Regions from separate parts of the Lysinibacillus sp. genome, predicted to be linked through region 3. Evidence: riboswitches for the same ligand, from Rfam matches in the RefSeq annotation. Region 3 holds a riboswitch; each other region holds the start of a gene.
What was found. Region 3 has a riboswitch for cobalamin ahead of RT445_RS19515 (ABC transporter substrate-binding protein). Riboswitches for the same ligand answer to the same signal wherever they lie in the genome.
Positions count from the first base shown of each region.

Region 1: another riboswitch for cobalamin. It lies ahead of RT445_RS04710 (FecCD family ABC transporter permease); the one in region 3 lies ahead of RT445_RS19515 (ABC transporter substrate-binding protein).
Region 2: another riboswitch for cobalamin. It lies ahead of cobT (nicotinate-nucleotide--dimethylbenzimidazole phosphoribosyltransferase); the one in region 3 lies ahead of RT445_RS19515 (ABC transporter substrate-binding protein).
Region 4: another riboswitch for cobalamin. It lies ahead of RT445_RS19015 (energy-coupling factor ABC transporter permease); the one in region 3 lies ahead of RT445_RS19515 (ABC transporter substrate-binding protein).

Region 1 covers NZ_DAMDAY010000011.1:31,006-38,529, forward strand. Annotated here, with positions in the region: gene RT445_RS04695 (dicarboxylate/amino acid:cation symporter) at 1-391, opposite strand, end outside; gene dapF (diaminopimelate epimerase) at 484-1,338, opposite strand; gene RT445_RS04705 (heme ABC transporter ATP-binding protein) at 1,387-2,178, opposite strand; gene RT445_RS04710 (FecCD family ABC transporter permease) at 2,184-3,230, opposite strand; cobalamin riboswitch at 3,376-3,564, opposite strand; gene RT445_RS04715 (biotin transporter BioY) at 3,708-4,304, shown strand; gene RT445_RS04720 (YdhK family protein) at 4,427-4,996, shown strand; gene RT445_RS04725 (response regulator transcription factor) at 5,038-5,730, opposite strand; gene RT445_RS04730 (HAMP domain-containing sensor histidine kinase) at 5,702-7,102, opposite strand; gene RT445_RS04735 (NADPH-dependent FMN reductase) at 7,214-7,524, opposite strand, start outside.
Region 2 covers NZ_DAMDAY010000062.1:1,046-8,569, forward strand. Annotated here, with positions in the region: gene RT445_RS13665 (trimeric intracellular cation channel family protein) at 1-290, shown strand, start outside; gene cobT (nicotinate-nucleotide--dimethylbenzimidazole phosphoribosyltransferase) at 344-1,399, opposite strand; cobalamin riboswitch at 1,489-1,664, opposite strand; gene RT445_RS13675 (DMT family transporter) at 1,706-2,560, opposite strand; gene RT445_RS13680 (hypothetical protein) at 2,810-3,205, shown strand; gene RT445_RS13685 (rhodanese-like domain-containing protein) at 3,252-3,554, opposite strand; gene hfq (RNA chaperone Hfq) at 3,652-3,882, opposite strand; gene miaA (tRNA (adenosine(37)-N6)-dimethylallyltransferase MiaA) at 4,001-4,903, opposite strand; gene RT445_RS13700 (alpha/beta fold hydrolase) at 4,890-5,807, opposite strand; gene RT445_RS13705 (glycerol-3-phosphate dehydrogenase/oxidase) at 5,811-7,457, opposite strand; gene glpK (glycerol kinase GlpK) at 7,476-7,524, opposite strand, start outside.
Region 3 covers NZ_DAMDAY010000121.1:231-7,754, reverse strand. Annotated here, with positions in the region: gene argS (arginine--tRNA ligase) at 1-1,181, shown strand, start outside; gene RT445_RS19535 (hypothetical protein) at 1,226-1,354, shown strand; gene RT445_RS19530 (MerR family transcriptional regulator) at 1,473-1,862, shown strand; gene RT445_RS19525 (class I adenylate-forming enzyme family protein) at 1,855-3,357, shown strand; gene RT445_RS19520 (acyl-CoA dehydrogenase family protein) at 3,359-5,026, shown strand; cobalamin riboswitch at 5,084-5,267, shown strand; gene RT445_RS19515 (ABC transporter substrate-binding protein) at 5,410-6,378, shown strand; gene RT445_RS19510 (FecCD family ABC transporter permease) at 6,375-7,376, shown strand; partial or broken gene RT445_RS19505 (ABC transporter ATP-binding protein) at 7,373-7,524, shown strand, end outside.
Region 4 covers NZ_DAMDAY010000114.1:1,136-8,659, reverse strand. Annotated here, with positions in the region: gene RT445_RS19035 (S8 family peptidase) at 1-729, opposite strand, end outside; gene RT445_RS19030 (energy-coupling factor ABC transporter ATP-binding protein) at 822-1,664, opposite strand; gene cbiQ (cobalt ECF transporter T component CbiQ) at 1,661-2,434, opposite strand; gene RT445_RS19020 (energy-coupling factor ABC transporter substrate-binding protein) at 2,440-2,712, opposite strand; gene RT445_RS19015 (energy-coupling factor ABC transporter permease) at 2,714-3,460, opposite strand; cobalamin riboswitch at 3,605-3,788, opposite strand; cobalamin riboswitch at 4,033-4,215, shown strand; gene RT445_RS19010 ((2Fe-2S) ferredoxin domain-containing protein) at 4,362-4,733, shown strand; gene cobJ (precorrin-3B C(17)-methyltransferase) at 4,738-6,408, shown strand; gene RT445_RS19000 (sirohydrochlorin chelatase) at 6,424-7,338, shown strand; gene cobK (precorrin-6A reductase) at 7,335-7,524, shown strand, end outside.

The DNA.
Region 1 (7,524 bases), on a different contig from region 3:
GCACAGTGAAGGTGTTAACTAATTGTTCAGCAAAGCTTAAATCCTCTGTTGTTTCAGGGGATACAATCTGAACGGATACCTCAGCCCCAGGGGGATAAATAGTAACAGCAATTAACATGATAATGGCGGCAATAATGCCTGTTGCTATAAATACGAGCATCATTGAGCCCATAATTTTACCTAAACGTTTGAGGCTTTCCATACTAGCAACGGAGGATGCAATGGAGAAAAACACTAATGGCACAACAATCATAAATAATAAATTAATAAAAATATCACCAAAAGGCTTTAACACCGTAGCCTTCTCACCAAAAAGCAAGCCAATAATAACACCTAGAAGAATGGCAATTAATAAAAACATAGAAAACCGATAAGCCCTCAGTTTTCCCATCTTCACATCCCTTCAAGGATCATTTACACTTCAGTGATATTGCTTGTAAATTTTTTAAGCATGCTCCGAAGAACAATGTGACTTGCTAGACGCTATAAAAATTCGTATATCCCCTCTGCAATAAACTCCGCTGGGCCTCGCATCCAAACATGGTCATCGTCAGCCCATCGTATGTTTAAGTCACCTCCACTCAGATGAACAGTTATCTCTTCTCCCCTCTGACAAAAACCATTTAAAATAGCAGCTACTACTGCAGCACAAGCACCTGTTCCACACGCCTCCGTAACACCAGAACCTCGCTCCCAAACTCTAAATTGTAAGGCTTTTGAATGGATGACCTGTACAAATTCAACATTAACACGATTAGGAAATCTCACATCATTTTCTATAATGCCTCCTAGTGTTCTTAACGGCGCTTTTTCTATATCATCGATAAAAAATACCGCGTTTGGATTTCCTAAAAACAACGCTGTTAGGAACAAATTATGTGGAGGTACTGTAAATAATTCATTGATGACGAGCTTATTAGGGGTACCTAACATCGGTATATCTTTACGATACAATAAAGGTTTACCCATATCGACAATCACATCTATGACTGTATTATCCTGAACCACTACCTCTACGTACATAATGCCTGCTTTTGTTTCAATTGTAAAAAACTTTTGTCGCACAATTTGGCGTTCAAAAATATATTTTGCAACACAGCGAAGTCCGTTTCCACAGTTAGATCCCTCTGTACCATCCTTATTAAAAATGCGCATACCACAGTCAGCAATTTTAGAAGGTTGAATAATAATTAATCCATCCGAGCCAATGCCTGTATGGACATTTGCTATCTTTTTAGCTAATTCACAAAAGATATTGTCATTATAATCATACCTGAAAAGATCAAGATAAATATAGCTGTTGCCAATACCATGCATTTTCGTAAAGGCTATTTTCATACATTCACTCCTTGTAAAGGATGGTAGAGGTATAGACTTTTAACTTTCTTATGATTGGTTAACCTTTTTGGCAAATTGGTCTGGAACATATGTAAGATAAGGTTTACCAGTTAGTGGATGTATTTGAATATCAGCAAAAACATGAAATACTTCCCGTAACAACGTTGGAGTAAGTACTTCTTCTGGCGTCCCATGACAAACTATTCGTCCATTCTGTAAAACGTAAATTTGATCACAGTACATTGCTGCGATATTTAAGTCATGTAAAGCCGCGACTACAGTTAAATGTAGAGTTTGAATTAAGTCCATAAGCTGGAGTTGATGCTGTATATCTAAATGATTCGTCGGCTCATCTAATATCAATACCTTAGCTTGTTGTGCCAGAGCACGTGCAACCATTACGCGCTTTTTCTCTCCACCGGAAAGAGAGCTAAAGCTTCGTTTCTCCAAATGTGAAATACCAGTTTGTAGAAGAGCATCTGCCACAATTCGGAAATCTTGTTCTTGATCAAGCTCCAATAGTTTTTTATGTGGCGTTCTTCCCATACTGACTAAATCATGTACGGTGAAGTCAAATAAAACAGGTGTTTCTTGACTAACAACGGCTAAATTTTTAGCAATCGATTTACTTGATTGCTTTAAAATATCTTGTTCGTTTAATAATACCGTACCACTTTCCGGTTTTAGCAGACGATACATATTTTTTAGCAATGTGGATTTGCCGCTACCATTAGGGCCAATGAGTCCAACAAGTTGTTTTTCTTTTATTTGAATACTTACTTCATGTAGTATACGCTCATCGTAAATGGAGAATGATAGCTGCTTCGCTTCTAATGTCATATAAGTTAGTCCCCTTCACCGAAAGAATAATTGTTACGACGGAGTAGCCAAATAAAAAATGGTCCTCCACAAAAGGCCGTTATAATACCAATTGGCATTTCTTGAGGTGCGATGATTATTCGGGCAAAAGCATCTGCCCACACTAAAAAGATTCCTCCAATTAAAGCACTAATAGGTATCACATATTTATAGTTTGACCCCACAATTAACCGAACGATATGTGGAATGATTAATCCCACAAATCCAATAGAGCCACTGACTGCGACAAGTACACCAGTTAACAACGAAACAAGTAAAATGAGCTGAATACGAAATTGCTGTAAATTAACCCCTAATGTTACAGCTGCCTCTTCCCCTAGTAATAATAAATTTAAATTTCGATAGTGTAGCCATAGTAGCCCAAATACGAGGAAGAATATGAAAGCCGGGATTACAATATTATTCCACTTGGCTCCAGCTAGACTCCCTAGCATCCAAAACATAACAGCCTTTAAAGCCCCTTCTTGTTTCGACATCATCAAAATGAAATTGGAAACGGCCGTTAAAATAAAGGACACAGCCATCCCAGCCAATAACAAGCGAAAAATTGAGACACGACCACCAACTCGTGATAAGAAAAATACGAGCGCAATGGCAAGTAATGACCCTAAAAATGCAGATACAGAAAGAGCATAGATTCCTAAAAATGAAAAGGCACCTAAAATAATTACTGAGGTCGCTCCAACAGCTGCACCTGACGAAATCCCTAATATATAAGGGTCAGCAATGGAATTTCTCACAAGTGCCTGAATTGCTGCCCCAGCAATAGCTAGACCAGCTCCAACAATAGCTGCGAGTAAAACACGTGGTGCTCTTATTTGCCAAATAATGATTTCCTGTGAGCGACTCCAGTCTTGCTCTATGCCATTTTGTATAATGGGGATTTTAGAAAGAATAACTTTCCATACATAGAAGGGTGTAACTGATACAGACCCAACCATAACGGCTATTGTCATAGAAACGATTAATACGAAGAAAAGTATTAAGGAAAAAAACATAAATTTTTTATTCATCCGTTTAAAGCTCCTACTAAGTATTGATGGATGAAGCAATAAAAAAAAGGTATTCCATACGAAAATACGCATAGAAATACCCTAGATTAAACAAAGTCAGAAAATATCCAGCTATTGTCCGTAATTGCTTGCATCCTCGTGGGCATTACAGGTATTACTAATGGCAGGTCTCCTGGCTTCGAATCAGCATCCTATAATGGCCTTCCCATACTAACACAGTGGCAAAAAATATTATAAGACTCCTCGTTACAGTTGCGGGACAGCGTCGGACTTCCACCGACTTCCCTTTTAAGTGACATTCAAAAAATATCACACCAATAGTACTTAAAGTTATAAAATTGTGACGATTCTATCATACATTTTTATAACTAGTTAGTCTACACTATAATTGAGTTAACTTAAAACTATAATAAGGTTGACACAATTATATTCGTTTTTTACACTAGCAGTAAGAAGGTTTATAACGAGGTGAAATTTATGGCTACTGCTACACAACAGAGTCATCATAAATTAAGAACTATTGACATTACCTATATTGGGTTATTCTCAACACTTATGATGATAGGGGCTAATATTACCTCCTTTGCCCCATTTATGATGGTGGGTGGTGTACCGATTACACTACAAACGTTTTTTGCTATTTTAGCAGGACTGGTTCTTGGTAGCAGAAAGGGTGCGCTCGCCTGTACAGTTTATATGTGCATAGGATTAGCAGGAGCGCCTGTTTTTGCTCGTTTTGGTGGGGGAGTTGGACAAATTTTAAGCCCTACCTTTGGGTTTATTATTACATTTATTGGAGCAGCATTTGTTGCAGGACTAATTGTAGAACGAAGTGCAACAAAGAAAAGCTATATTGCGGCAGCGTTAATCGCAACTGCGCTTAATTATTTCCTAGGGACAAATTGGATGTATTTTGCCTACAAACTATGGGCAAGTGCACCAGAGGTCTTTTCATATAAACTAGCTTGGCTCTGGATGATCCCCCCACTACCAAAAGATTTTATCTTAGCGATTTTCGCTGGCATCTTCGCCTATCGATTACAAAAAACATTGAAAATCATGCCCATTCAATAAATAATTCCTCACATCTTTCTTGTTAGATGAAAGATGTGATTTGATTTTTGGTAGTAGATCATGTCCATTATTTCTGCACATTTATTTGCTACAGTATTAGCAAATAGTGAGGAGGATATGACATGATATTCAAACAAAAATGGTCAATGGCACTACTATCAGTATTAGCTTTACTTACTTTATCTGCTTGTACGGAGGATCAAACGAAGCCTGCGTCTACATCTAATCATACGACTGAAGAAATGGATCATTCGACAATGAACCATTCAAGTTCAGGCGAAGTACCAGCTACATTAAAAATTGCTGAAAATCCGAAGTTTCCTGTAGGAAGTACAGCTATTATTACGAACGGGCATATGGACGGTATGAAAGGTGCAGAAGCAGAAATAGTCGGGGCCTATGATACGACTGCTTATGTTATTTCCTATGAACCAACTACAGGTGAAGAGCCTGTTAAAAATCATAAGTGGGTCATTCACGAAGAATTAATTGATCCCGAAGAAGCACCTCTGGCTCCTGGTACAGAAGTAAAAACGGATGCAGCGCATATGAAAGGTATGGAAAATGCGCTTGTCCATATTGAAGAGGCTGTACAAACAACTGTTTATATGGTGGATTACACTTCCACTTTAAATGGTGAGGCAGTAAAAAATCATAAATGGGTAACAGAAGAAGAGTTAACTTCAAAATAATTTAAACAACCTCTCCCAGTAGGTATGGTAGAGGTTGTTTTCTAGTTTTTATGTTCAAGTGCTGCGGACTTATGCCATTTATAACCGATACCCCATACTGTTTGTAAATAATCATCCGCAGGGAAGCCGCTTTTTCTTAATTTTTCTCGTAAATTACGCACATGTGAATCAATCGTACGATCTTCAATCATTACATTATATCCCCAAACTGTGTTGATAAGATGTTCTCTGGAAAATACTTTATTTTGATGATTTAAAAATAAGGCTAGCATGGAAAATTCCTTTGGTGTTAATGAGATTGCCTTTTGATGAAAATAAAGTTCAAACGCTTCCTTATCTAATCGTAGCCCCTCAAAGCATATAACTTTTTCATCTATTTTCGCCCTTCTTAATACCGCATGTATACGTGCTAATAACTCTTCCTCATCAAAAGGCTTTAAAATATAATCATCAGCACCCATGTTTAAGCCTTTTACAATATCAGCATGCTCTCCTTTTGCCGTAAGCATAATAATAAGCACATCCCAAAACTTCCTAATTTCCTGGCAAGCTTGCCACCCATCCATCTCCGGCATCATAATATCCAACAGAACTAAATCCACATGCTCTTCTTCTAAATAATCGAGTCCTTCTAGAACGGACGACATGGCTCTACAATGAAAAGTAGGCTCTAAGTAAAGGGTCAATAAATCTAACATTCTTGGCTCATCGTCTATGCATAAAATAGTCTTCATTCGCTTCTACTCCCTTAAACAATAATTCAAAAGTAGTCCCTTTATTGATTTCACTGCTAACCTTCACTTTCCCCCCATGTGCCTCTACCAATTCCTTAACAATAGCAAGTCCTAGACCAGAGCCACCTAGAGCACGACTACGGGATTTTTCCACTCGATAAAACCGTTCGAAAATATAAGGTACATCCTCCGCTGGAATCCCTTTTCCTGTATCTTTCACAATGATGCTTATCACATCTTTGTTTTTTTTAACAGTGACTGAGGTGGTTTCTCCAGGTGCACAGTAGATTAACGCGTTATTTAATAGATTAAGGAGGATTTGCTCTAGTCTTGCTTCATCTGCCCATAGAAGTAAGCCTTTTTCACAATGTACATCGAAATATATACCTTTCTCTTGAAAAGCAGGATGTAATTTTTCTTCCATGCTTGTAATAAATGAATGTAGCTGGATACATTGTTTTTCAATTACAAATGAGTTTTCATCCATTTTCGCTAAATCAAATAAATCCTTGATGAGTCGAGAAAGTCTATTGGTTTCTTCTATTATAATGGCTAAATACTTTTGACGATCTTGCTCTATCAAATCCCGTTTGGCAAGAATGTCGGTATAGCCTTTAATAAATGTTAGTGGGGTGCGGAGCTCATGTGCAATGCTTGACAAAAACTCCTTACGCTCTTGCCTTAAATGATTTAAGTCATTAGACAACAGTTGGATGGCATTCGCTAAATCACCAAGTTCGTCTTTTGAATTCGTAGAAAGGTCGACTGTAAAATCACCTTTACTCATGTTCAATGTAGCCTCTTTCATCTGGATTAATGGTTTTGCAAGCTTTTTAGATAGCACGATAATCACCGCTATAGTGACAAGACCAGAAACAATGCCAACTATAAGAAAATGCTTATTTAAACGTTTCATTAAGGCGTGGATGGAATCTGTATGTTGAAACATAAAAACGTAGCCAATCGTTGTTTGCTGTTCTTTAATAGGACTGATAGTGGCAATAGCCTTAGCCTCTTGCCAGTTAGCTTGCAATACTCTTCCCTTATAAGGTATTTCCCCGTCTATCTTACTGAACATATCTCTAATTTCTGGATGGGGTTGCGATGAAGCTAGTATTTCTCCCTGATGATTAGTAACCACTACATCCGTACTTTCATCCGATTCCATAAGTACTATATGGGCCAAGGTTTCGTTATTAAAGTTCTGTTCTAATATTGTACGATGGGAGTTTCCCCTTGCTTGTAAGCTTGCTAATTCCTCTTCAACACGAGAATTAGTCAAGGAGGCATGTAAAAAAAACATCATAAATGTTTCGATACAAAATAATGTGATGAAAAAAATGATACCTAACTTCAGTGATAACTTTCTCATCTATAACCACCATTTTTCTTTTTCTTAAAAGTATAACGTGTAAATGTGAAAAATCCATGCAGAAGTAAAAAAAGCCCATAAGTATATTGAATACCTATGGGTCAGAATAATTTAAATGTATTTTTTTGCCCAGTTTAAGAAGTTATCAATGACAACGTCAAGGAATTTCACAGTGCCTTCATCTGTTAAATTGCCTTCTGCATCGAATTTAGTGTGAACAGCACCAATATAAACATCATTGCCACTTAGTAATGGTGAGTTAATACCAGGAGAGAATAAAATATCACGTAAATGTAATTGAGCTTTTACAGTACCTAAGTTCCCCATAGATGCGCCCATAATGATAGATGGCTTACCAATCATTACTTTATCTACACGAGACAACCAGTCAATGGCATTAACCATCACACCTGGAACTGTAC
Region 2 (7,524 bases), on a different contig from region 3:
CGTTGTATGCCGTGAAATTAGATATGCCTATTAGTGCTGTGATAGTAGCTGCTGTCTTAACTGGTTCGGGTGGCGGCATTGTGCGTGATTTATTGGCTAGACGTAAACCATTAGTTCTACGAGATGAGGTGTATGGTGTTTGGGCTGCACTTGCAGGGCTAATTATTGGATTTGAAGTGTTTACAGGAGACATCTTCCTTTATATTTTATTCGCCATCATCACAGTGTTACGCATTCTTTCCTATATGATGAAATGGCGTTTGCCTTTACGTAAGCTAAATCGAGCATAATGAATGGGGAATAAGCCCAAATAGTATTGGAACTATACGGGCTTATTCCTTTTTTATTTAGCTAATAGTTGCATCGCTTCCTCTAACGTCACCATATTGTTCATCATGGAGCAGGCTGCATCTAAAATGGGAAAAGCTAAGGCGGCACCAGAGCCTTCTCCTAAGCGCATGTTCATATGTAGCATTGGTTCAATGCCGAGTAATGCTGCGGCAATTTTAGCACCCGGTTCCTCTGAAGCATGGGAAGGGATAATATAATCTTTTACTTTCGGTTCAAGCTTATATGCGATAAGTGCGGCAATAGTTGAAATAAAACCATCAATCACAACCGGCTTACGATGGACAGCTGCCCCAAGTATGATACCAGCCATGGCCCCTATCTCTAAGCCACCGACTTTAGCTAATACATCTATACCGTCTTGAGGGTCTGGTTGATTGACCTCAATAGCTTTTTTAATAACCGCTGCTTTATGAGCAATGCCTCCATTGCCTACACCTGCCCCAAACCCTGTTACTTCAATTGGATCACATCCAGTCAATACAGCTAAAATAGCAGCACTAGGTGTTGTATTACCAATGCCCATTTCACCTGTGCCAAGTACATTAGCCCCTTTTGCTATTTCCTCTGTCGCCACATGAATTCCTACTTCAATTGCTTGAATGGCTTCCTCTTTAGACATGGCAGGTCCTTTTGCCATATTGTCTGTACCGTACTTAATTTTATTGATGATGACACCTGCACCGTGTGGAATCTCTTCTTTCACCCCTACATCTACTGTGACCACCTTGGCATTGGTAATGTTTGCAATCGCGCAAACGCCTGTACCACCTTGAGGGAAATTTAATGTTTGAAAGACCGTAACATCTTGTGGATTCGTGGTTACACCTTCTTCACAAACACCGTGATCAGCAGCACAGATAATAATGACCTTTTTATCAACGAGCGGATATAATTGTCCAGTTATCCCAGAAAGCTGCACAGCAATGGACTCTAGTTTTCCTAAACTACCAGGGGGCTTACAGAGAGCATCTATACGCTTTCTTGCTTGCTCCCTCGTTTTCATGTCAGCACCTTGGATGTTTTGTAACGTGTTTTGTAGTAATTGCATGATAATTTCTCCTTTCCTTTTAAGACAAAAAGAAAAAGCCTGTAGTTTATCGTCACAACAAATAAACTACAGACTTTTCCATCATCCATACCTTTTAAAGCAAATAGGCAGGTCTCCTGGCTCAAGTTCAACATTCCACAGCACCTTCCCAGCAACGCGCTAGTGGTATTTACTATAGAACTCCCTTATACAGTGGCGGGTCCGCTAAAGATTTTCACTTTATTCCCTATTCTCCCCTTTGGGCACCTAATGCTTTTATTAAATTACTTTAAATCTACGACAGCTTATTCTTCCTGTCAAACCCTTTTACACTTTTTCGATTTCACTTTGTAATGTGGAGCCTAATAGGAGAATGGCTCCTATTAGTTGTAGCAGCGTCATTTTTTCTCCAATAATCATCGTGGAGATCACTAATGATGTCAGTGGATCAATATAGCTAAGAATAGCTATACTTTGACCTTTTAGCTGTGACATGCCTAAAAAGAATAAATAAAACCCTATACCTGCATGGACAATGCCCAATACGATGAGTAATAGAATAGAAGCAAAATTTATTTGCATCACCTGAAAACCCGTCGTTCCTACAATATAGAGGCTGAGGAAAAATGCAGCTAAACAGAGTTGGATAATCGTATTATGTGGTTCCTTTAACCCGCGAATATTTTTATTTGTAAATGTTAGTAGGGTGTAAAAGCATGCCGCAATCAGACCATAGACAATACCAATTAAGTGTCCACTATTTTCTGCGTTCTGACTTTGCACTATCAAAAAAAGACCGATAAGTGCTACAACAACATAAACTATTTTTCTTGCAACTAGCTTTTCTTTTAAAATAATAGGCGATAAACAGATGACCAATACGGGTGCAAAATAATAACTTAGGGCAGCATTAGCAATGGTCGTTTCCTTATACGCCTGAAATAAAAATATCCAATTTCCACATAAAGCAACACTTGAAATTAATAACGGCCATTTATTCAGGACAATAGCGCTTCTTGCAAAGCTTTCCTTTTTATAAATAAAAATTACTAGTAAAAAACAAGCACCAATGCCACTCATCCAAAAGGCAATCTCACTAGAAGCTAAAGGAATATACCTTGCAAAAACACCGACAGCACCAAAAATAACCATAGATAATACAAATGCTAATTTTCCGCTCATTAAAAATTCCTACTTTCTACGCATATAGTTTGAGCCTATACAGTAGAATCTAATAAGAATGAGCAATCAGTTATCGGATGCCTAAACAGTAGATTCTACTGTAAAGACATTGTTGGGGGTGCTATTGATCGAAACATACAAAATCCCTCCTTCATTACATGTTATCATAACATATTTCTGAAAATTCAGGAGAGTTTGTCTTTGAAAAAATGTGGTAAATTACTGAATGATGAAAAAGGAGAAGATACGATGAATGCAAAAGAATTAAGAAACGCCATTGCTGAAACATGTGAAACTCATGATAGCCTGTATGCCCAGCTCGTAAAACCAATTAATCAGTTATTAATGGACATCGACGCATCTATTAGCGAAGAAACAGCACATACAATTATAAAAAATTTAAAATTATTTCATAGCGGACATAAATACATTACGGAGTGTCACTTTGATGAAAGTGACAATTTTTTAAAGGATGGTATTGAGCTTCTCCAAAAGGGGGATCTTGCGAATGGTGCACTACAAGTTTACGGGGCTGGTTTGAACTTTGCCAGTTATGCTGCAAAGATTAAAGGACAAAAAAATGTGAATCTTTATAACAATTTTGCAGAAAACTTTGGTTACATTATGAATTCATTAAAAGAATAGACCTAAAAAAAGAAAGAGTAGGCACTCTTTCTTTTTACGTATCACATTATTTAAATTCTAATTCTCCATCATATGCAAGCATGCCGCCTTCAAGATTTGTTACATCAAATCCTTGAGCTTCTAAATAGGCGCAAGCATTCGCAGAACGAGCACCAGCCTTACATACAACAATATACGGCTTTTCTACATCTAATTCATCTAAACGCTCTGGGATTGTCCCAAGGGCAATATGCTGAGCGCCAGGAATCATGCCATGCGCTACTTCTTCGTCTTCTCGAACGTCAATAATATATAGGTCTTCATTGGCATCCAATAGATCTAATAATTGCGTTGTTTCCATCGATTTCATAAAACTCGTCCTCCAAATATCAATTTCCTCTATCATTATAGCCTGAAGAAAAAAAAACAGCCAGTGTGGAGAACACTAACTGTTTAATACTATCTTTTTATGCTTCTGTCTCTAAAAAATCTATTTGTTTAGCTGGAACGAATGTAGAAATGGCGTGCTTGTAGATTAGGTGCTGTTTATTTTCAGCATCTAATAATAAAACTGTAAAATTATCATATGATTTCACAGTCCCTTTTAACTGAAATCCATTTAACAGAAATACAGTTACAAAAACACTGTTTTTACGTAGTTGGTTCAAAAACGTATCTTGCAAGTTGATTGATTTCATCAAATAGCCTCCCTACTAACTTTCTACCTCTTCATTCCTATAGTAGCACGTTCTACCAATTTATCAATTAGTAATTTTTAGAAATATTTCTTTAATTAGCAAGAAAATATGTCAACTTTTATAATTGCTCATCTGTCGTCATAAAATAGACATCCATTTTATTGCGGAAATAGGTAAGCTGTCTTTTTGCATAGCGGCGAGAATTTTGTTTTAAACTGTCTATCGCTTCCTCAAGGGAACATTTTCCATCCAAATAATCATATAGTTCCTTATAACCAATCGCTTGTATGGACTGAACACCTCGAATATTTTGCTGCCATAATCCTTTAACCTCTTCTAAAAGACCTTTTTCCATCATCAAATCAACACGATGGTTAATGCGGTCATACAGCACTTCACGTGACATATTTTGACCTAGCCCTAAAATGACATGCTTGTATAGAGGCACTTCACCTCGATTTTGTGCTTCTGCAGCTTTGGATACACCGCTTAATTCTAACATTTCCAATGCCCTAATCACACGTCGAGTATTGTTTGGATGAATCGTTTCAGCCGTTTGAGGGTCTAGTTGTTTTAACTTATCGTGCATTGCCTCTGGGCCAAGCTTTGCTAATTCATCATAATAGGCTTTACGTGCAGCCTCATCGACTTTTTCATCAGTAAATTGAAAATCATATAAGACAGCTTGTACATATAAGCCCGAGCCACCTACTATAATGGGTAACTTATGTCGAGATTGGATTTCTGCAATTTTGGCTCGCACTAGTTTTTGATAATCTGCCACTGAAAAAGATTCTGTCGGCTCTAAAAAGCTTAGTAGGTGATGTGGGATACCCTCCATCTCTTCTTCCGTAATTTTAGCAGTCCCTATATCCAGTCCTTTATAAACTTGCATGGAGTCACCATTTATGATTTCACCATTATATTTTTTTGCAAGTTCAATACTTAAAGCTGTTTTCCCAGAAGCAGTTGGTCCCACAATAGCTACGACCTCTGCCTGCTGTAATCTAGTTTGTATCATATTTTTTTAACCACCGTAATATAACTTGAAAGACTTCTTCTTGATTGTCTTCATTTAAAATTTCATGCCGCTTATCCTCAAATAAATAAACCGTTACATCTTTTACACCTACCGCAGTTAATTGTTCAGCAACTGCGTAAACCCCTAGCCCCTGTTCACCTACGGGATCCTTACTACCACTAATCAAGAGGATAGGAAGATCTTGTCTTACCTTCGCTAATTCTTTTTTACGATTTAGTGTTGTTAAGCCCGTCGTTAAATCAACGAAAAATTGATTGGTCGGAATAAAGCCACAATAGGGATCATCAATATACTTTTGGACTTCTTGCTGTACTGAGCATAGCCAGTCATAGGCAGTTTTTGGATTCGGAAACTGTTTATTAAAGCTACCAAAGCTCAGCTGATTTAACAAATTACTTTCCGACTCTTTACCAAGTCCCTTCGCTAATGCTTTAGCGACAATATTTCCCACTGCATGCAAAGCTGTAACATTTCCGGTACCACAAAGAATTACTTTATCAACTTGCTCTCCGTATAGTTGAATATAACGCCGTGTAATGAATGAACCCATACTGTGACCAAATAGAATGAATGGGACATCTGCAAACGGTGCATGTAATTGCATTATCACTTCATGGGCATCTTTTACAACCCGTTCAAAGCCGTTTTCTTCAGCAAAGAAGCCTAATGTGCCATTATAAGCGGCCGTTTCACCATGTCCACGATGATCGTGCATCGTTACAGCATAGCCAAATGCATTGAGTGTTTTGGCAAATGTTACATAACGACCACTGTGCTCTGCCATACCATGCAAAATGTGTATATGACCAATGCATGGCGTTGATGGCTCCAATGTTCGCGTGAAGACAAATTGATCATCCGACATTTGAATATAACGCTCCATCCCTTACTCCCCTTCATTTACAAAATTTGTCGCATCCATGATAGCTTGATCTAATTCAGCTATATAAGTATTTTTTTGTTCTTCCGTATAATTCAAGTGTTGTTGCATTACTTGAACCACTTGTTGCTTATAGAGCTTCACTGCTTCAATATCAAAGTATAACAAGCCAGTACGACGAATAAAGAAGTCGCTCGGTGTATAGACCATTTCTGCTTCAATGCCATACAATAGCATGGCATGTAAGGCTAAAGGCATTGTACTGCCATGTTCATGTAAATATTTCACACGATCAAATAACGCATCAACATTCGTACCATACTTTTGTACAAGCTGTTTGGCTTCATCATAATTCAAGCCATATTGGACACCTTCTCGTGCTTTATAGGCTATATAGTCAGGGAAATTAATAGCGTTGATTCCCTTTGCACCCGAGAGTGATAGCTCACGAGTTAAACATTCACTCGCATGCTTATAACGACGAACCTTAACAATTTTATCTACAATTGTCTCTGCCATTTGACGATAACCTGTGAGTTTTCCACCTGCAATCGTCATTAAACCACTTGGTGCCGTCCAAATTTCATCTTTTCTTGAAATTTCAGAAGGGTCCTTTCCTTTTTCATAAATTAGTGGCCGTACTCCTGCCCAAGTGGATTCAATTGTTTCTCTAGTAATTGTAGCTGTTGGAAAAACACGTTTAGCTGCATCAATTAAATAATCCACATCTTGCTGGGTTGCAATAGGATGTACAGGATCACCTTCAAAGACAGTATCAGTTGTCCCTACATAGGTTTTGCCATCTCGTGGAATGGCAAAGGCCATACGCCCATCGGCAATATCAAAATAAACAGCTTGCTTCAGTGGAAAGTCCTTTTGTTTTAGGACAATATGAACACCCTTTGTTAATCGTAATTGCTTGTTATCAGCTACTTTATCTTTTTGTCGCACTTCATCTACCCAAGGCCCTGTAGCATTGACAATTTGTGCAGCATGAACATCGAGTATTCTCCCCGTTAAATGATCCTCCACCTTAATGCCAACAAGCTTTTTCTTTTCGTAAATAAATTCCTTCATTTCTGCATAATTAAGACACAGTGCACCATATTCAGCAGCCTTCTTTAATACCTCAATCGTCAGTCGTGCATCATCCGTTCGATATTCAACATAATAGCCGCCACCAACAAGTCCATCTTGATTGAGTAATGGCTCTAATGCTAGTGTTTCTTGAGCGTTTAACATCGTTCTTCGTTCATGTTTTTTTACACCTGCTAATCTGTCATATACCTTTAATGCTAGAGATGTTGTCAAAGGACCGAGCGAGCCCTTTTTATATAAAGGTAAGAGCATTTTTTCAGGCGTTGTTACATGAACCGCATTATCATACACAATCTCACGCTCACGTCCCACTTCTGCTACGACACCCACATCAAATTGCTTTAAATAACGTAAACCGCCGTGAATAAGTTTTGTCGAACGGCTAGAGGTACCGGCTGAAAAATCCTGCATTTCTATTAATGCAACTGAAAGTCCTCTCGATGCAGCATCTAATGCAATACCTGCACCTGTTATCCCTCCACCAATGACTAATACGTCAAAGCTATAGTGCTCAAGATAATATAAAATTTTTGGACGATGCTCATATGAAAACATACTTTTTTCCCCCAATAGCTATGATTTAAAAATTCGTGTAGCTTCTACAGCCTTTTGCCAGCCTGTG
Region 3 (7,524 bases):
TCTCACGTGAGTACTATATTAATGATGCAGGAAATCAAATTAATAACCTTGCTTATTCATTAGAAGCACGCTATAAGCAAGCGTTAGGACTAGATGCTGAAATGCCAGAGGACGGCTACCATGGCCAAGATATTATTGATATCGCTGGCAAGCTTGTGAAAGAGCATGGGGATGCTATTCTTGCAAAATCAGATGAAGAGCGTTTTGCATTCTTCCGCCAGCACGGTTTGGCGTTGGAATTAGATAAATTAAAAACAGACTTAGCAAACTTCCGCGTGAACTTTGATGTTTGGTATTCAGAAACATCTCTATATGAAAACGGTAAAATTGAAGTAGCTTTAGATAAATTAAAAGCAAATGGCCATGTGTTTGAAGAGGATGGTGCCACTTGGTTCCGCTCTACAACATTTGGGGATGATAAAGACCGTGTGTTAATTAAAAATGATGGGTCTTTCACATATTTAACGCCAGATATTGCTTACCATGAGGATAAAATTGTTCGTGGCTTCGATAAGTTAATCAATATTTGGGGAGCTGACCACCACGGGTATATTCCACGTATGAAAGCAGCGATTCAAGCACTTGGCTATGATCGCGATACATTAGAAGTTGAAGTGATTCAAATGGTTCAGCTTTATAAAAACGGAGAAAAATTCAAGATGTCTAAACGTACAGGGAACGCAGTAACGATGCGTGAGCTTGTTGAAGAGGTAGGCCTTGACGCAGTTCGTTACTTCTTCGTGAAAACAGCTGGCGATTCTCATATGGACTTTGATCTTGATCTTGCTGTATCACAATCTAATGAAAACCCAGTGTACTATGCACAATATGCACATGCACGTATTTCGTCTATTTTACGTTCAGCAAATGAGCAAGGTTTTGCTGCCACAACAGAACATTTGAATCTGTTAACAGCAGAAAAAGAAATTGATTTACTGAAAAAAATCGGCGATTTCCCGAGAGTGGTTGCTGAAGCAGCGAAACACCGTACACCTCACCGTATCGCAAACTATATTCAAGAAACAGCAGCTGCATTCCATAGTTTCTATAATGCAGAAAAAGTATTAGATGCTTCAAACAAAGAATTAACAGAGGCTCGTTTAGCATTAATTACAGCTGTACGCACAACAATTGCCAACGCACTGCGTTTAATCGGCGTATCTGCACCAGAAAAAATGTAATCCTTTTTAAGCTCCTAACATGAAATGTGTTAGGGGCTTTTTTGATGGATAAAAAGCGAAAAGTGAGCGATAGATTTCTAAAAGTGACGGATAGAGCAATGAAAATGATGGATAAAGCTCCAAAAGTGGTGGATAGAGCACTGAAAATGCCTGATAAACCTACAACTGAATGAAGAGAACACTAGATTATCTGCTTCACTCTTAATTTTTCTGGAAATTTCGAAAATTTTGTTGAACTTTACGTTAACGTCAATGGTATACTGTTGCCAATTAGGAGAGGGGGGGATGGCTTTGATAACAATTCAGGAGGTAGCAAAGCAGTTTAATGTGTCAACACGTACTATTCGTTATTATGAGGAACTTGGTCTTCTTTGTCCCCATCGTTCATCTACCAATCAACGAACCTTTTCAAGGAAAGAATTGGCGAAGCTCAAGCTTATATTCAGAGGAAAGCGTTACGGCTTTTCGTTAGAAGAAATTAAGGAAATGGTTTTACTGTTTGATTTTGATCGTTCGGGTATTCAGCAATTGGAGCGAACAGTTGAATACGGAGAACAAAAAATTCAAGAGATAGATCACAAAATAGCCGAGCTTACACAAATGAAGCAGGAGTTACAACAAATGCATAGCATGTTTAATGAAAAATTAGCGACTTTAAAGGGAGAGATGCACGATGAATAGTTCCAATTTGTTAGCACGTAATGCCCGTAAGTATCCAAAAAAAGAAGCCGTTATTTGTCATGGCAGAAGAGTGAATTACCTTGATTTAGATGAGCAAGTGACGCGATTTAGTCATGCCTTGCTGGAGCAAGGAGTAAAGCAGGGTGATAAGATTTTAATCTTTATGCCGAACACTTTAGAGTTTGTTGTGAGTTATTTTGCCATTCAGCGTATCGGAGCTATTGTTGTTCCAGTTAATGCGAAATTTACATTGCAGGAGGTCGAATATGTGGCGCAGCATGCCGAAGCGAAAGCCATTGTCGTTCATGAGGCCATTTTTACTGCAGTCGAGCATCTAGCTATTGTCCCAATAAAAATTAAAACAGGCTCAGAAAAAGCAGGCTGGCTTCATTATGAAACGATGATACAAGATGCTAGTACACAACTGATAGATTGTCAGCTTCATGAAGATGACGCTTCGACTATTTTGTATACTTCAGGTACAACAGGTAAACCAAAGGGTGTGTTATTTAGCTATCGTAATATATTAACAGTGGCACAAATGATAGCGGTTGAAATGGAAGTTAAGCCTGAGAGTCGGATTTTGCTCATGATGCCATTAACACACTCGGCACCATTGCATTTATTTTTAATGGCAGGCGTATTAGTAGGTTCGACAAATGTGTTAACACCAACTTTTACTCCTGATCTATTTATTGATTCAATTGAACAGGAAAAAACAACGCATTTCTTTGGTGCACCTGTTGCTTATCTATTAACAGCGCAGATGCCAAGATTGAAATCAGCTGATTTGTCTTCAATGAAGTGGTGGGTCTATGGTGGTGCACCCTTATCCCAACAAGAGGTTCGTTTCATTCAACAAGCATTTCGAACAAGTAATTTAACTTGTGTGTATGGCTTAACGGAGGCGGGACCAAGTGGCTCATTATTGTTTGGGAAGGAACATGAAACAAAGGCAGGTAGTATTGGTCAGCGGGCCCCGCTTGGTACAGAATTAAAAATTGTCAATGATAATGGAGAAGATGTAAGTGTTGGTGAAGTAGGGGAAATTGTATTACTAGGTGAGGGGAATATGCTTGGCTACTACAAGGATGAGGTAGCGACTAATGCGGCCTTTATAAATGGTTGGTTGAAAACAGGGGACTTAGCTCGAATGGATGAGGACGGCTTTATTTGGATTGTTGATCGGAAAAAAGATGTGATTATTTCGGGTGGTGTCAATATTTATCCGAAAGAAATAGAAGATTGCCTATTAGGTTATGAGGGCATATTTGAAGTGGCAGTTATTGGTGTGCCACATCCACAATGGGGAGAAACGGTGAAGGCGGTTTATTCTGCTAATCAAGAAATTGATGAAAATGCTTTAAAAGAATATTTAGAGGACCATCTTGCGAAGTATAAAATTCCACGTATTTTTGAAAAAGTGAAAGCGCTACCACGAAATGCTTCAGGCAAAATTTTAAAACAATCCTTGAAGGGACAAGAGGTGAGATAGTATGAAAGTTTTACAACAGGAGAAAACGCGGCCGACGAATTTTTTTACAGATGATGAGACGCTCCAAAAAGTGATAGAAATGATGTTAGATCAAGAGTTTTTATCCTACGCAAAGCAAGAGCTAGCGGATTTCGGGGAGCTATGTGCAGGTGATATTGATGCAAGAGCGAAACATACAGATCGACAGGGGGAGCCTCGCCTTCAAAGGTATGATGCTTATGGTGAAGAGATATCAGAGGTTTGGGTCAATGATGGCTACAAAAAAACAATTGAGGAGACATATAATACAGGCATTGTTGGCTACGTGCACAAGGATATTCCGCAGCTAGGGCGCAAAGGAAATTATGTCTATAGCTTTGCGCAAGGCTATTTGCTGTCCCATGCAGAGCCAGGTTTTTATTGTCCTGTGACATTAACAATGGCTACTGCCTATCTATTAGATCATTATGCTGATGACGAGGTTAAACAGCGTTTCTTACCACATGTTTGTGCAACAGGTGATACAGAGTTATATGAAGGAGCAACATTTTTAACTGAACGTCAAGGGGGCTCAGATGTAGGGGCGAATGTTGTGGAAGCGAGAAGGGAAGGCAATGAATTTCGCCTCTATGGTGAAAAATACTTCGCTTCCAATGCCGGTATGTGTGGGGTAGCAATGGTGTTGGCACGTCTAGAAGGTGCACAAGCAGGCTCTAAAGGATTAACCTTATTTGCTGTTCCTTGGCGTAAAGAAGACGGAACGGCAAATCATCTACGTATTCGACGACTAAAAGATAAGTTGGGTGTTCGGGCAGTTCCATCTGGTGAGGTTGAATTTGATGGTGCACTTGCTTATGTTGTAGGTGAACAAAGTAAGGGGATTTATTATATGCTGGAGGCACTGAATCTCTCAAGAATTTGCAATGCCGTAGCATCGATTGGGATTATGCGTCGAGGTTTCTTAGAGGCGAAGCATTATGTGACAAATCGATATGCATTTGGCAAGCCTTTAACACAATACCCAATGATTCAAGATACATTAGGGAAATTTGCAGCTAAGCTACATGTAGAAGTAGCGACCGTTTTTGATCTTATTCAATTATACGATAAAGTAACGAATGGGCATGGAACACAACAAGATGTTATTATGAATCGTTTATATATTGCCATTATGAAAAAGGAAACGGCAGAGCAAGCGGTTCATTATGCTAGTGAAGCAATTGAATTACATGGTGGCAATGGTTATATTGAGGACTTTGTGACACCGCGCTTACTGAGAGATGCTCAAGTGTTGACGGTATGGGAGGGCACGGCTAATATTCTGGCGTTAGAGCTTATTCGGTTAGTGGATAAGTATCAGGCACATGAGCTATTTGTCAGTGAGATGGAAGAACGGTTAGAAAAATTAAAGGATAGCGCTTTGGTGCAAATTGTGAGAGAGCAATTGGTGAAACTAGCTGGGATCTTACAAATTTTTAGTGCTTTAGATGATGCCACGAAAACATTTGAAGCAAAAGATGTTGCAAAGAAAATGGCGCTGTTATATGAAAGTGTCGTAGCAGTTGAATGGGCGCAAAAATTTGGTGGAAAGTATGAAAAGCTTGCGGACGTTTATTTAGAACAGGCATGGTCATTGCGACAAATTGGAGCTCAGATGAAAACCGTACAATATTTTTCTGATATTGTATAGAAGCTAGAAGTCGTCTTGAATAGGGGCGACTTTTTTTCGTTTTCATGTATAATAAAATCAACTGAATAGTATAAAGGTTCTTTACTTAAGTAAAGTGAAAAGGGAAAACGGTGTAATTCCGATGCGGTCCCGCCACTGTAAATGTGAGTTTTTTCAAAAGATGCCACTGATGATATTCGGGAAGGCTTGAAAAGACGTAATAAGCATAAGCCAGGAGACCTGCCTTTATAGTATAGACATAACAGCCTACGAGGATAGGGTGGTGGATTTTGTATCAGTTCTTTGGTGCAATGTTAACCCCTCATCATTCGTAGATGAGGGGTCTTATTTGTGTAGGAGAATTTCTGCCCAAATAAAGCACAGATCAACGAAGGAGGATTCACATGAAGAAATTTTGGAAGATAGGATTATCAGCATTTTTAACACTAGGGTTGCTAGCTGCCTGTGGCCAAGAGGAGAAAAACGACAAGTCGTCTAATGAACCGCAAACACAGCAAGAGACATCACAGGTGGACGAAGCAACTTTCCCAATGACCATAACAGATGCCATTGGCAAGGATATAACACTAGAAGCTCCTCCAGAGAAAATTGTTTCACTTATTCCAAGTAATACTGAAATATTATTTAGCCTTGGTTTAAAAGATGAAATAGTAGGGGTTACAGACAACGATGATTATCCACCAGAGGTAGCTGAAAAGGAAAAGGTTGGCGGTATGGAATACAATATTGAAAAAATTATTGCCCTCAACCCAGATATCGTTTTTTCACATGAATCTAGCATGTCTCTTTCAGAAGCAGCGATTGAACAGCTTGAGTCAGCGGGTGTAAAAGTATTTGTCGTCAATAATGCACAAGATTTTAATGAGACATACACGACGATTGAGCAGCTTGGTCGAGCTACAGGGAAATTGCCAGAGGCTGAAGAAGTTATTGCCAACATGAAGGCAAAGGTAGAAGAAGTGCTGGCCAAAGTAAAAGATGTTGAACCAAAGAAAGTGCTAGTAGAAGCATCTGATGAGCCAGATATCTATACAGCTGGGAATGGTACGTTTATGAACGCGATGCTTGAAATGATCCATGCAGAAAATGTAGCGGCAGATGCTGATGATTGGTATAAAATTGATGCAGAACAAATTATCGCTAAAAATCCAGATGTCATCGTGGTGACTTATCACTATGTACCAGATATTTTAACTAAAATACCACAGCGTGCTGGCTTCGATACAATTAATGCTGTGAAAAATAAAGCAATTGTACAAGTAGATGAAAACACAACAAGTCGTCAAGGTCCTCGTTTAGGAGAAGGTCTTGAAGAATTAGCAAAAGCGATCTATCCAGAGGTATTTAAGTGAAAAAAATAGCAGTAGCCTATTTAGTAACAGGCACGCTTCTTCTTATTAGCATCTGGTGTGGCGTAGCAATAGGCTCAGTGCATATTCCATTTGAAGTATTGTGGAATCAGGCGGTTGATGAAACAGCCGCCAATATCTTTTGGAAAATCCGCTTGCCACGTGTATTGTTAGCGGGACTAGTAGGGGCTTCTCTAGCTATTGCAGGAGCTGCCTTTCAAGGTTTGCTAAAAAATCCATTAGCAGATCCATATACACTAGGTGTTTCATCTGGTGCTTCGGTTGGTGCTGTAATGACGATCTTTTTTAGCCTATCTATTCCTATTGTAGGTTTATATGCATTACCCATTTTTAGTATGATTGGCGCTATTATCACGATGGTAGTTGTGATGAGTTTTGCTAGAATGGTAGACCGTTCATTAAAAATGGAGACATTGATATTAACAGGTGTTATTTTTAGTTCATTTTTAGGTTCACTCATTTCTTTAATGATTGCTTTATCTGGTGAAGAGCTACGCCAAGTCGTTGGTTGGTTACTTGGATCTGTATCAATGCGTGGATGGCCATATGTCCAAATGATTATCCCGTTTGTTTTGATTGGCTCACTTATGCTATGGACACAAAGAAGAGAGCTAAATGTTTTATTATATGGTGAAGAGAGAGCGAAACATCTTGGGGTTAATGTAAAGCGGAGTAAGTATTTGATTTTAGCAGGTGGGTCCATGTTAACGGGAGCGGCTGTAGCGGTTTCTGGGACAATTGGTTTTGTAGGCTTAGTTGTGCCGCATATGACAAGAATGATTTGGGGTTCTGATCATCGCCATTTATTGCCATTATCATTTTTAAATGGCGCCACATTACTGATTATTTGCGATTTAGTAGCACGAACAATTATCTTGCCCAGAGAGCTACCAATTGGTGTGATTACAGCATTTATCGGAGCACCTGTTTTCTCCTACATATTTTATAAGCAACGAAGAAGCAAGGGGGTACGGGCATGATTGTGGTCGAACATCTATCAGGTGGCTATGAAGACGTAGCAATCGTCAAGGATATAAGCTTCACTGTTGAGAAGGGGAAAATTCTAGGTATTCTAGGACCGAATGGTAGTGGGAAATCCACATTATTAAAGGTAATGAGTGGTATACT
Region 4 (7,524 bases), on a different contig from region 3:
CTCAATGGCATAGAGAATGCCCTGTGCAATAATGAAATCATTTGCGCCCTCTTTGCCATTGAATACATCAATTGGCAGTAGCTTTGCTTTTGGATTAATCCCGTGTCCACCAATACCATTATCTTTTGCTGCGGCGATAATTCCCGCCACATGTGTTCCATGGTCGCCTGGATAAGTAGCATTTGCAGGTGCTGCTGCATTATAGGGTGGGAGTACTTGAGATTTGAGATCGGGGTGTTTAAAATCGACACCAGAATCAATGACAGCAACTTTTACATCATGATCGCCAGCTAATTGGAGTGCTTGATCCATTTGCAGTAGACTTAAATGATACATCTCTTGTTTTTTTGGATCTATGTCTTTAGTGAAAGAATGATATACATAGCTAGGGGATACACTTTTAATCCCGTTTTGCTTTAAGTAGTATGAAACGGCCTTTTCGATTGTTACCCCTTTGTTCAGTTGAACTACATCGTAACCTAAAGAAGGAATAGAGCGGATGACTTTAGAGCCAATTTTTTTATGTACATTTTTATCAAGACCTGAATGCTTGATAACAATTGTATCCTTGCTCATCCATTTTTCTTCATTCTTTTCTATTTGTTTCGAACTGTTTGCCAGCACATTTTTTGCTGTATGTTGTGGTGTCTCAGCAAAGGCAGAAGCGGTAGGAACCATTAGTGCAGCGGATGCTACAACTGCGACAGATTTGTTAAACCAACTTTTCAATTGTTATCTCTCCTTGGGGTTGTAAATTTAGTCTCGACTATACATATACGAATAAAGATTAGTAAAGTTTCGTAATTGAGGAAAATTTTTCTCTAGCAATCAATTTGGTCAATTAATTTTTCTATATCTTTTTTAGAGCGAGGCATACGGATGCTTTCCTGCACTAATTTCTTTTTTTGGAATGCTAAGACCATTTCTAAAACCCATGGTCGTTCTAGATGAGCTTGTGTTAGCAAATCTTCATCATAAAACAAGGTGATAGGATCGCCATTATAAATAATTGATCCACCCTCCATAACAATAATTTGATCCGCCCATTCATAAGCAAGAGAGAGATCATGAGTAGCTAGTAAAATCGTTCTTTTACCGTCTGCTAATTTAGCTAAAGTTTGTAAAACTTTTGAAGAATAATAATTATCAAGACCAGCTGTTGGTTCATCTAACAGGAGGACAGAGGGCTCCATCGCTAACACACCTGCCATTGCCACACGTTTTTTTTGACCTACACTTAAAAAATGAATCGGTTTTTCGAGTAAATTTCCCACTTCTGTCTGTGCAACAGCCCATGCTATTTTTTCTTCAACTTTTGCAGTAGACCAACCAAGGTTCAGTGGTCCAAATGCGATATCTTGCTTGACAGTGCCTGAAAAAAGTTGATGATCCGCATCTTGAAAAACGATGCCGACTTGCTGGCGAAGTGCCTTTAATGCCTTTCGATTGTATTGAAGCTTATTTCCTTCAAATAATATCGTTCCAGCAGTTGGCTTCAAGATGCCGTTCAGATGCTGAAATAAAGTCGATTTTCCAGCACCATTATGACCTAGGATGGCGATTTTTTTTCCTTTAGGTATGTGTAAGGTAATGTCTGTCAGAGCCTTCGTTCCATCAGCATAGGCATAGGACAGCTGATTTAGTTCAAAATAACAGTTTTTCATGAGAAGTATCCTCCATATACGATGAGCACTAGAAAAATAACGGCCATGCCTAGCCAGTTTTTCTTGCTATAAGAGCTCGTCTCTTGCCAATAAACGCTTTCACCGCCCCGTGACTGCATGGCATTGTTGAGCTCTCGACTACGCTGAAACATTTCAACAAATAGTGCCGCAATAAGCATAGATATAGAGCGTAGCCACTGCATAGGTGAATGGTAGCCAAGCCTGGCCTGCTGGGCTAGATGAATTTTTTGCATGCTCCCTAAAAAAATAAAGATAAAATGATAGGTTAATTCTACTAGCTCGACTAGGAGTGAGGGAAGTCGCCATTGTCGTAGCACAAAACAAATTCCTTGTACGGATGTGGTCAAAATTAAAAAATATAAACAGCTAATACTGCCAAGAACGATAAAGAACAAGTGTTGCGCAGTTAGGACACTTGCTTTCCCGATGAATATTGTCCAAGCCATCCACGTGAAAGACCAAACATGCGCAGGTAAGACAGTGGTTGAAGGTGTAATAGCTAGTAAAATGGATACGAGACTCGTCAGCAAGAAAAAAGCTGGTAGTAATAGTAATTTAATATAGTATTTAAGCGGGATTTTCGCACCTATAATGATAAAAGCACTCATTACAAAAAATGTAATGAGTGAAAGACGTTCATCTTTCATGATAAGCGTTACTAGAAGTAGTCCAAGTGAAAAGATCATTTTTTCAAGTGGATGAACGAACGCTAGCTTATTGAGGTAGGCATATTTATCAATGAGCAACATGTTGGTTAACCTTCTTTATGTTTGCCGCGCATATAGCCAATGAAGTAGCCAATAAAACCAGCACCAATAGCGGCTTGTAGGACGAATAATAAGCTTTCGATTTCACCACTTGGCGGCTCCCATAAGCTGTCGAACCACGGTTCATATTCTGCATCGATTTCTCCAATAGCAGCTTCTGCTTCTCCATCAGCACCACCAAATTCTGCTCCTTTTTGGATGAACAGTGGGATGATGGCTAACAGCACTACAATCACTAATAGCAATACATTACGTTTCATTTTAATGTGCCTCCTTTGTAGAGAAAACACGTAAAGTTTTTAATTCGCTGACATTGTATTTTTTCAAGAAATTCATCACAATGACTGTTAAAATTCCTTCACTAACGGCTAACGGAATTTGAGTTAAGGCAAAAATTCCTGCGAACTTTGTAAAGGATGCCATAAAACCTCCAACCTCTGAAGGGAAGGCTAGTGCTAGTTGGACAGAAGTCACAATATATGTACCTAAGTCACCAAGCATAGCGGCAAAGAAAACGGCAAGTGAAAATGACAACCCTATTTGTTGAGCCCCTTTAAAAACAAAGTAAGCAATAAACGGACCGACAATAGCCATAGAAAAGGCATTGGCTCCTAAAGTAGTGATACCACCATGCGCTAATAGTAATGATTGGAATAATAACACAATCGTCCCAATGACACTCATTGCTAAAGGTCCAAATAAAACTGTTCCAAGTCCAACGCCAGTTGGGTGGGAGCAGCTCCCGGTAACAGAGGGGATCTTTAAGGCCGATAGCACAAAAGCAAAGGCTCCTGAAAGCCCTAAGAGCATTTTTGTTTCAGGGTTTTCTTCCATTGTTTTTCGAATGGAACGCAATCCTAGAATAATAAAGGGAGTCGTGATGACCCACCAAAAAATGGCCCATTCAATGGGTAAAAAGCCTTCCATGATATGCATAGCAAAGGCTCGGTTTGGCACGATTAACAAGGCCAATAAAAAATAACTAAGTTTCCACCATGAAAATGTCAAAAGCTTTCCTCCTAACGATTAGTTTTTTAAGAATGTAGCGTGCGTAAAATAAAAAAGCACTTCTCCGCTGCTGGAAAAGTGCATAGCTAAAAAAAGCAAATCATTCTCATCTGCTAAGCCGCACACCTATCCTCGTAGGTTGAAACGATCACCTTTTTTTCGGCAGGTCTCCTGGCTCTAGTTCAACACTTTATAGGTCTTCCCATCATTGGACAGTGACATTATCTATAAAGCTCCCTATTACAGTGGCGGGACCGCGCCGGATTCAAACCGGCTTCCCTTTTAAGTAAAATGGCAAGCATTTTACACCGAAAAAACATAAAGTTGTGAGATTTCACGACAAAGTGTAACATAAATTTCCATAATTGTGCTAGATTTTTTTATATAAAAATTTTTAATTGCATATCCATATAGAAAATTTAGATAGAAGTAAGGAGAACTTAGTTTTTTAAAGAATAAGATTCGAGCAAAATTGATAAATTTGTCATAAATTTTTAAAGAAATATTGAAATTTTAAAATAATAAGATATGATAGAGACAGTTTTCTAAACAATTGAAGAAGATAATAAATTTCATATAAAACGTCAATAAGTGCTCGAATAGCTCGAGATAATAGGGAAATTGGTGAAAATCCAATACAGCCCCCGCTACTGTAATAGCTGATGAATTCGCAGGTACCACTGGTGAAAACTTGGGAAGGTGCGATAGTAAAATGAAGCTTAAGTCAGGAAACCTGCTTATTTGATTGTGCATGCAAACTTTTCGGAGGGAGAAGTTGAAGCGAGAGCGAGTACCTGTATTTTATTCTATTCGTTTTTATTTGGCTTCTACAAAACCTTTACTCTTCGTTAAGAGTGAGGGTTTTTTCTTTTTCCAGAAAGCAAATGAGGGGAGACAGAAGATGACAACATGGAATTTAGAGGGGATGAAAACACATCTCTTTATTTGCAATGGCAGTAGCTGCATGAGAAAGGATGCTGAGGAAATTACCTTAGCCATTCGAGATGAAATACAGCGACAAGCACTCGATCAGGAAATACATACGACAAGAACGCGCTGTAATGGACGATGCAAGGATGCTTGTGTAGTCATCGCCTATCCACAAGGAAATTGGTATCGAGTGCCATCAACAGAGCATGCAAGAATACTCGTACAAGATTTACATCATGAAACATTATACAACGAACATGTCTTTACACTTCGGGAAGGTACATTACAGCGTACAGCACAAACGACAGCCATTAAAGGGATCGAAAAGGTGAAAGAGGGGTAACAGCATGGCGCAAAAAGGGAAAATTTTCGTAGTGGGCTTTGGACCTGGAGATTTTAAGCATATTACGACACGAGCAGTAGAAGCTTTACAACAAAGTGATATGATCATAGGCTATAAAACCTATGTAGAGCTTATTCAAGATTTAGTCAGTGCAAAGTCTATTGTCAGTACCGGAATGACAGAAGAGGTATCACGTGCTCAAGAGGCTGTTCGTCAAGCAGAAGCAGGCAGCATCGTCTCCGTAATTTCGAGTGGGGATGCGGGCGTATATGGTATGGCGGGATTAGTGTACGAAGTGTTAATCGAATTAGGCTGGACAGAAGCTACAGGCATTGAAGTAGAAATAGTTCCTGGTATTTCAGCAATCAATTCATGTGCTAGTTTACTAGGGGCTCCGATTATGCATGATGCTTGTACCATTAGTCTGAGTGATCACCTAACACCATGGAATTTAATTGCAAAGCGTGTCGAGGCTGCTGCAATGGCTGATTTTGTTATTGCTTTATACAATCCTAAAAGTGGTAGGAGAACAAGACAAATTGTAGAAGCACAACGAATTCTCTTAGAATATCGCTCGCCAGACACACCAGTAGGACTTGTAAAAAGTGCCTATAGAGAACGTCAGGAAGTGACGATGACAACATTAGCAGAAATGCTCGAACATGATATTGGTATGCTGACAACCGTGATTATCGGGAATTCATCGACATTTTTCTATGATAATAAAATGATTACGCCACGTGGCTACCAGCGTAAATATACACTTGGGGAAGAAAAACAGCCATTACGACCACATCAGCGTTTACGTGAAGAAAATGAGCCGTGGGCAATGAACCAAGAGACAGGGACTGCACGTGATGACTTTGCAGCAGACCCTAATGCTGGCCGATTTAATAAACCCAGTGTAGCGGCTACGCCTCGGCCGAAAAAAACAGCGCTTGAAATGGCAACAGCGGCACTCGCCATGGTGAAAGGAACAAGTGCAATTAAGGTCACGCCGCCGAAGCTTGTGCAGCAAAAAATAGAATCTATTTTTGAGCTAGCAGTAAGTCCAGGGGTAGCCAATAAGTTTTTCACACCACAGCAAATGATGACATTAGCAGAGGTGGTTGGAGAAGAGGGTACGATGGAATATACGCCAGACCATCAAATCCACTTAAAAATTCCGACGACAGAGCCTGAACGCATTACAGAGAAATTACAGGAAGTAGGCTTTTTATTAGCGCCTATTGGGGATGTCCTGTCATTGAAGGCTTGTGATTTTTGCTACGGTGAAAAGGCTGATTCCATTCCATATGCGGAAGAAATACAAGAAAAACTAGGCGGCATGTCCTTACCTAAAACATTAAATATTGGCTTCAATGGCTGTGGTATGGCCTGTTATCGAGCTGTATTTGATGATATTGGCATCGTCTATCGTAAAAGTAAATTTGATGTTTTTATTGGAGCAAAGCCAGTCGGTCGTACGGCTCATGCAGCGCAGCCAGTTGTAGAAGGGTTGGAGCCTGAACAGCTACTCCCACTTATTACAGACATTATTGAAGAATATAAAGCAAATGCTCATCCAAATGAACGCTTGTTTAAATACTTTAAACGTGTGAAAAAGATACTGCATTATACGTATCAAGATATGTCTTCCAAAATAAAAGTAGAGCCAGCTCCGTGCGGCGACTAGGTAAGGAGAAAAGAGATGAAAGCAATTTTATTTGTCGGCCATGGGAGCCGTTTAGCAGCAGGGAATGATGAGGTACGTACATTTATCGAGCAAATGAAGCCTCGTATTGATGAACAGTTTTTAGTGGAAACTTGTTTCCTTGAATTTGCTTCACCAAATATTGAAGAGGGTATTACAAACTGCGTGAAGAAGGGCGCGACAGAGGTTCATGTAATACCGATCATATTACTGCATGCTGGTCATTCGAAGCTACATATTCCAGCAGAGATCGAGCATGCGCGTGAGCATTACCCGAATATTACTTTCACGTACGGTCAAACAATTGGAATTCATGAAGAAATCTTTGCGATATTACAAGATCGTCTCGCTGAAATTGGTTTTAATGCGGAACAGGAAGAGCAAGATACAGCGATTTTATTAATTGCACGAGGTGGCAGTGATCCATCTGCAAATGGTGATTTTTATAAAATTACTCGTCTTTTATGGGAGGAGCTACCTGTTAAATACGTGGAAAGCGCTTTTATGGGTGTAACGGATCCTCGTGTCGAAGAAGGGATCGAGCGCTGTGTCAAGCTAGGTGCTAAAAAAATTGTTATGCTTCCTTATTTTTTATTCACAGGGATTTTAATGGAACGTATGAATGATATGTGTAAGAAATTTAATGAGCAATATCCAGCGTGTGATATTCAAATTGCTAACTATTTTGGCTACCACGAACGATTACAAAATGTTTTATTAGAGCGTATTGAGCAAGCAGTTAACGGTACATCAACAGGGATGCAAGATTTAGAAAATTATCGCGCCTATGCGGCGGTTCATGGACATGCCCATCATCACCATCATCACGATCACGATCATGGTCACGACCACCACCACCATCATGATCACGAACATCACGAGCATCATCATGAAGAGGAGCCGGTAAAATGATTTTCATGTTAGCAGGGACGAGTGATGCAAGGGATCTAGCTCTTGCCTTTCAAAGTGCAGGCCATGCTGTAACCGCCACAGTTGTAACAGAATCGGCAGCTTCAAGTCTTGCTGATGTTGGCTTGCCACATTTAATAGGTCGATTGACAGCGGAAGAAATGGCGTCCATTATTTTGGACCAGGGCT